3 regions of the Streptomyces sp. NPDC048254 genome follow, and region 3 is predicted to be linked to each of the others. Evidence: riboswitches for the same ligand, from Rfam matches in the RefSeq annotation. Region 3 holds a riboswitch; each other region holds the start of a gene.

Evidence for each region. A riboswitch is a leader RNA that binds a small molecule or an ion and turns the genes downstream of it on or off. The one in region 3 is predicted to bind cyclic di-AMP.
Region 1: linked by a shared signal. The riboswitch ahead of ACGFZQ_RS24335 (M23 family metallopeptidase) and the one ahead of ACGFZQ_RS06610 (NlpC/P60 family protein) in region 3 are both predicted to bind cyclic di-AMP.
Region 2: linked by a shared signal. The riboswitch ahead of ACGFZQ_RS41480 (M23 family metallopeptidase) and the one ahead of ACGFZQ_RS06610 (NlpC/P60 family protein) in region 3 are both predicted to bind cyclic di-AMP.

What each region holds. Positions count from the first base shown of each region.
Region 1 covers NZ_JBICZJ010000008.1:405,541-407,796, forward strand. Annotated here, with positions in the region: gene ACGFZQ_RS24335 (M23 family metallopeptidase) at 92-847, opposite strand; cyclic di-AMP (ydaO/yuaA leader) riboswitch at 860-1,023, opposite strand; gene ACGFZQ_RS24340 (M16 family metallopeptidase) at 1,214-2,256, opposite strand, start outside.
Region 2 covers NZ_JBICZJ010000020.1:195,975-198,230, forward strand. Annotated here, with positions in the region: gene ACGFZQ_RS41475 (PP2C family protein-serine/threonine phosphatase) at 1-486, shown strand, start outside; cyclic di-AMP (ydaO/yuaA leader) riboswitch at 755-915, shown strand; gene ACGFZQ_RS41480 (M23 family metallopeptidase) at 923-1,966, shown strand; gene ACGFZQ_RS41485 (aldo/keto reductase) at 2,121-2,256, shown strand, end outside.
Region 3 covers NZ_JBICZJ010000002.1:288,442-290,697, reverse strand. Annotated here, with positions in the region: gene pcrA (DNA helicase PcrA) at 1-897, opposite strand, end outside; cyclic di-AMP (ydaO/yuaA leader) riboswitch at 1,221-1,394, shown strand; gene ACGFZQ_RS06610 (NlpC/P60 family protein) at 1,403-2,256, shown strand, end outside.

The DNA of each region.
Region 1 (2,256 bases), on a different contig from region 3:
GCTCACGCGATGGCCGCGCCGGGCGTGCGCGCCGTAACCCGCGTGGGGCGTGCGCGCGGTACCGCGCGCCCCGCGTGCGCGCCGTGGTCGGTCAGACGTTCACGCCGTGCTTGCGGAGGTAGGCGACCGGGTCGACGTCCGAGCCGTACTCCGGAGTCGTGCGGGCCTCGAAGTGGAGGTGGGGGCCGGTCACGTTGCCGGTCGCGCCGGAGAGGCCGATCTGCTGGCCCGGGGTGACCTTCTGGCCCACCGAGACGCCGATCGACGACAAGTGGCCGTACTGGGTGTACATGCCGTCGGCCATCTTGATGACGATCTGGTTGCCGTAGGACCCGCCCCAGCCGGTGGAGACGACCGTGCCGGTGCCGACGGCGTGCACCACCGTGCCGGTGGCCGCGTGGAAGTCGATGCCGGTGTGGGCGCCGGAAGACCACAGGGAGCCGCCGGTCTTGTAGCCGGTGGAGACGTACGAGTCGGAGATCGGCGCGACAAAGGCGTTGAGGCGCTTGCGCTCCGCCTCCCGCGCGGCGCGGGCCTCGGCCTCGCGCTCCTTCTTGGCCTTCTCCGCCGCCTTCTTGCGTGCGGCCTTTTCGGCCGCCTTGCGCTCGGCGGCGGCCGTCTGCGCGGCGGCCTGGGCGTCGATCTGGTCCGCGACCGAGTCGCTGACGGTGATGACCGGGGTGAGGCCGGTCTGCTCGACGGAGTTCTCGGCGGCGAGCGCCGGGGCGGCCGAGACGGTGCCGATGACACCCGTGGTGGTGAGGGCCGCGATACCGGCGGCCTGCGCGGTGGTGCGCTTCACCCGGCCGGGACGACGGTGCTTCCCGGAGGCGCACATGAACGCCATGTAGAGGCTGGTCCTTTCCTTCCCTCTCGCCTACCGGGTTAGCTGACGGGTTCGGAGCAGGAAGGTCTCCTACGGGCCCCCTCGCGGCTCGCGCGGGCGCCCGATTCACCCCAGGGACTGCGTGGGTCCCCGGCTCCCCTGGCTCGCGCCGTACGGGGACTCGGCGATGACTGTCCGGTGCCGCGGGTGCGGCGCAGTGCCTGGCGGACAGCCCGGAAGAACCTACGAGGACGTTCTCGTAATCCTCAAACGGAACGCGGATTTTGTCGCGCATCCCACAGGGCAGACAGGCAACCTCCGCCCCAATTCGGACATTTCAGAGCCCTGGTGACCGGATGGTCACCAGGGCTCTGCGCGCGCGTGCCGTTACTCCGCGGCGACGACCGTCACTTCGCCGATGCCGAGGGCCTCGACGGGCTCCTTGATCTGTGCCGCGTCGCCGACGAGGACGGTCACCAGGTGGTCGACCGGGAAGGCGTTCACGACCGCCGCGGTGGCCTCCACGGTGCCGGTGGCGGCCAGTTGCCGGTAGAGCGTGGCCTGGAAGTCGTCGGGCAGATGCTGCTCGACCTGGTCGGCCAGGGTGCCGGCGACGGCCGCCGCCGTCTCGTACTTGAGCGGCGCGACACCGACGAGGTTCTGCACGGCGACGTCGCGCTCGGCGTCCGTGAGGCCCCCGGAGGCGAGGGTGCGCAGCACCGTCCACAGGTCCTGGAGCGCCGGGCCGGTGTTCGGGGTGTCCACGGAGCCGCTGATGGCGAGCATCGCGGCGCCGCTGCCGTCGGGAGCGGACCGCAGGACCTGCCCGAAGGCGCGGACGCCGTAGGTGTAGCCCTTCTCCTCGCGCAGGACGCGGTCCAGGCGCGAGGTGAGGGTGCCGCCCAGGCAGTAGGTGCCGAGCACCTGGGCGGGCCAGACGCGGTCGTGCCGATCGGCGCCGACGCGGCCGATGAGCAGCTGCGTCTGGACGGCTCCGGGGCGGTCCACGATGACGACACGGCCGGTGTCGTCGGCGGAGACCGAGGGCACCGGCCGGGGCTGGGCGGTGGAGCCGCGCCAGGCGCCCAGGGTCTCGCCGAGCAGCTCGTCCAGGTCGATGCCGGTCAGGTCGCCGACGACGACCGCGGTGGCGGTGGCCGGCCGCACGTGCCGGTCGTAGAACGCGCGTACGGCGGCTGCGTCGATCTTCTCTACGGTGTCCTCGGTGCCCTGGCGCGGACGGGACATCCGCGTGGTCGACGGGAACAGTTCCTTGTAGAGCTGCTTGGCAGCCCGGCGGCTGGGGTTGGCCAGCTCGTGCGGGATCTCGTCGAGGCGGTTGCGGACCAGCCGCTCGACCTCGCTGTCGGCGAAGGCGGGTGCCCTGAGCGCGTCGGAGAGCAGCCCGAGCCCCTTGCCCAGGCGGGAGG
Region 2 (2,256 bases), on a different contig from region 3:
ACGCTGGAGGCGGTGGCGGGGCGGCTGGAGCGGGCGCTGGCCCGCGAGGGCGTCCGGCGCGGCGGCCTCGACGCGGTCGAGGGGTTCACCACCGCCGTACTCGCCGAACTCCCGCGCGGCGACGGCACGGTGCGGGTCGTCAACCGCGGCCATCCGCCGCCCCTGCTGCTGCACGGCGACGGCAAGGTGTGCCCGGTACGGGGGCCCGAGGCCGCGCTGCCGCTCGGGATGGCCGAGTTGGGGGCCTGGCCGGACCGGGCCGCCGAGCACGCGTTCCCGAGCGGGGCCACGCTGCTGCTGCACACCGACGGCCTCTCCGAGGCGCGGGACGCGCACGGCCGGTTCTACGACCCCGAGCGGCGGCTGGCCGGCCGTGTCGTCACCGCCCCCGGCGCGCTGCTGGCCCGGCTCGCGGCCGAGGTGCGCCGGCACACCGGCGGTGGCATGACGGACGACATGGCGCTGCTCGCCGTACGACGGCCCTGAGCGCGATCACCCCGCCGTTCTGGGGATTGTCACCCTCGGTGCGCGGACGACCGCCCTCCGCATAACGTCTGAGTCACCATCAAAACGCGTGTGACTCCTGAGCTGGACAGAACGCAGGGTCAAGTCGACCGTTTTTGACCGTTCATGGCGGTTAAGTCCAAGCTTTGAAAGCTTAATGATCAAGGCGAACAGCTTGGAATCTGGCAGCCGGGTCTATTAACGTTCGATAACGCAGCGCGGTCGTCCCAGCCGTCACCCGCGACGGCTCCGCGCGCACGCGCCGAATCCCGCAAGGGAACCGGGGAACCACCACCTTGGGGTGAATCGCACGGCTGCCGCCGGGTACGAAACGGCCGGTATACGCGCGTAGGAGACCTTCCCGCTCCGAACCCGTCAGCTAACCCGGTAGGCAGCGGAAGGAAAGGAGTGCGCCCGCGTGGCGTCCAACCGGCCTGCTCCGACAGCCCCGTTCGTGCCCAGCCAGCGTCAACCCGAGACCTTCGGCTACGGCGCCTACCGCACCGACGAGGGCCCCTGGGAGGAGTGGAACCCCACCGAGGAGTCCCTCGCCCCGGTACGCGGCCGGCACCGGGTCGCCAAGCAGCGCGGCGGCGGACTCGCCCGCAGCTCCACGGTCCTCGGCGTCGGCGTCATCGCCGCCGTCGGCGCGGGCGGCATGGCCAGCGCCAACACCGGCAAGCCGCCGGTCTCCATCTCCCTGCCCGACCTGCCGTCCTCCGTCGACTCCCTGCTCGGCGAGGACGGCGGCCACCAGGCCGTCCAGACCGCGCTCAGCAGCGTCACCACGACGACCGCCACCGACTCGGACTCCTCCGACTCCTCGGCCGACGCCGGTGAGGCGCTGCGCAGCCGGATCATCGCCCAGGCCGAGCAGCAGCAGACCCAGCTCGACGTCAAGGCCACCGCCAAGGCCGTGGCCGCCGCCGACAAGGCGGTCTCCGACGCGGAGGCCAAGGCGGAGAAGGCGGCGGCCGCCAAGGCCGCCGACGCCAAGGAGCAGGCGCAGGCCGCCGAGAAGGCGCAGGCCGAGCAGAAGCGGCTCGCCGCGCTGGCCAAGCAGTACACGCTGCCGGTCGTCTCCTACACGATCACCGGCACCTTCGGGCAGGCCGGCTCGATGTGGGCCTCCGGCTACCACACCGGGCTCGACTTCGCCGCTCCCACCGGCACGATCATCAAGGCCGTGCACAGCGGCACCGTCACGGAGGCCGGCTGGGCCGGCTCGTACGGCTACCGCACCATCCTCACCCTCGACGACGGCACCGAGCTGTGGTTCTGCCACCAGTCCTCGATCGGCGTCAAGGTCGGCCAGAAGGTCGCCACCGGTGACGTCATCGGCCGCGTCGGCGCCACCGGCAACGTCACTGGCCCGCACCTCCACCTGGAGGTCCACCCCGGCGGTCAGGCCACCGGCATCGACCCGATGACCTGGCTGCGCGGCAAGGGCCTCAACCCCTGACGGACCCCACTGATCCCCGGCGGCCCTGACGACAACCCCCCGACGTCAGGGCTGCCGGTTCGGTGTGTCCACGGGCCCCGGGTGCATTCCGCTTTTACGAGAACTTCGCGTTGCGTCGGCATGGGCGCACCGGCAGCCGGTGTTGAACTGAGGCATGACGCCTTCTTCCGGTTCTTCCGGTTCTTCCGCTTCCCGCTCCCTCCGTAAGCTCGGCTCCTCCGACCTGGAGGTCTTTCCGCTCTGCCTGGGCGGCAACGTCTTCGGCTGGACCGCCGACGAGGCCGCCTCCT
Region 3 (2,256 bases):
CTCGCGCACCAGGGCGTACTGGGCGTGGTTGGTGTCCTGGTACTCGTCGACCAGGACGTGCCGGAAGCGGCGGCGGTAGTGCTCGGCGACGTCCGGGAAGGCGCGCAGCAGGTTGACGGTCGTCATGATCAGGTCGTCGAAGTCGAGGGCGTTCGCCTCGCGGAGCCGCGACTGGTACATGGCGTAGGCCTGGGCGAGGGTCTTCTCGAAGCCGTCGCTCGCCCGGGCGGCGAAGTCCTCCTCGTCGACCAGCTCGTTCTTCAGGTTGCTGACCTGGGCGCTGAACGACTTCGGCGGGAAGCGCTTGGGGTCGAGGTCCAGGTCGCGGCAGACCAGGGCCATCAGACGCTTGGAGTCGGCCGCGTCGTAGATCGAGAAGGAGGAGGTGAAGCCGAGCTTCTTGCTCTCCCTGCGCAGGATCCGCACGCACGCGCTGTGGAAGGTCATCACCCACATCGCGTTCGCGCGCGGGCCGACGAGGTGCTCGACGCGTTCCTTCATCTCGCCCGCGGCCTTGTTGGTGAAGGTGATCGCGAGGATCTGCCCCGGGTGCACCTGGCGTGCGCCGAGCAGGTGCGCGATGCGGTGGGTGAGCACCCGCGTCTTGCCGGAACCGGCGCCGGCCACGATCAGCAGCGGGGAGCCGGCGTGCACGACGGCCGCCCGCTGGTTCTCGTTCAGCCCCTCCAGGAGCGCGGCCGGGTCCAGGGCCGGGCGGGCGGCGCCGTCACGGTAGTAGGCGTCCCGGTCCGGGGGCGCGTCGAACTGCCCGCCGAACAGGTCGTCCGGAATCGGCTCCGGTACGTGCTCGTCCTCGGGCGGCGGCGGGGGTTCCTCCTCGTGGCCGCGCGGGGACTGGAGGCTCGCCAGGAAGCTGTCGTCAAAGAGGCTGCTCATCGCTCTCCGAGTCTAGGGCGCCCCACTGACAACCGGTCCCCACCCCGGAAAGTCACCCCGGTCACCCGCCAGAATCGGCCCCTCACGGTCAGCGATCACGCGTCGTGAGCACGGGTGCTCCCGTCAGCCGAGAGTACGGACCACTCGACCGCACCGGACAAGTAACCCCATACCATCCCTGATCAACCGATCCGACCGATCCGCAACACCAAGGTCACGAAAATGTATCGGGCATATCGCACATCAAACTTCACACAGCGCACACGAGTTGGCTAGCGTGCCGGGCAGGCCGTACGACCCCCACCGGCGAACGTCGCCGGGCCGCACGGCCTCCGCCGAATCCAGGGTGCCGCCGCGCATCCGGAACCGGGGACCCACACCGAACCTTGGGGTGAATCGGTCCCGACTTCCCACCGGGGAACGGACCGTAGGGCAACCCTTCCGAACCACCCGCCCGAACCCGACAGCTAACTCGGTAGGCGGAGCATGGAAGGAGTCGCCCCCGTTGGCGTCGCACCGCAAGTCGCGTCCGTCCGCAACGCGCGTAGCAGGCATACGCACCCCCGCCCTGGCCACCGCCGCCCTCACCTCCGTGGCCCTGCTCTCCCAGACGGCCAACGCCGCACCCCCCGAGGACGGCAAGCCCAGCCTGGAGGAGGTCGAGAAGAAGGTCGACGCCCTCTACCGGCAGGCGGAGTCGGCGACCGAGAAGTACAACGCGGCCAAGGAGAAGACCGGCAAGCAGCGCAAGCAGGTCGACACCCTGCTCGACGACGTCGCCGAGCGCACGGACCGGCTCAACAAGGCGCGTGAGGAACTGGGATCGTTCGCCGCGGCCCAGTACCGGACCGGGGCCAGTGCGCCCGACACGGCGACCTTCCTGCTCGCGGACAGTCCTCAGGACTACTTCGACCAGACGCAACTGATGAGCCGGCTGACCTCGCGCGAGAAGGACGCGGTCGACGACTACACCACACAGCAGTCCGCGACCATGGCGAAGCGGCAGGAGGCCGCCAAGAGCCTGGAGACGCTCACCGAGACGCAGGACGACCTCAAGACCGCCAAGTCCACCGTCCAGACGAAGCTGACCTCCGCGCGGGAGCTGCTGTCGCAGCTGACGGCCCAGGAGAAGGCACGGCTGGCGGAGATCGAGCAGAAGCAGCAGGCCGAGGCGGCACGCAAGGCGGCGGAGCTCGCGAAGCAGCAGGCGGCGGCCGCGAAGCAGGAGGCGTCGTCTTCATCGACGTCGACCTCCAGCGGCTCGTCGTCCTCGTCGTCCTCGTCGTCCTCCTCCGACTCGTCCTACGGAACGAAGGCCGCCAAGGCGATCGCCTTCGCCCGCGCGCAGATCGGCAAGCC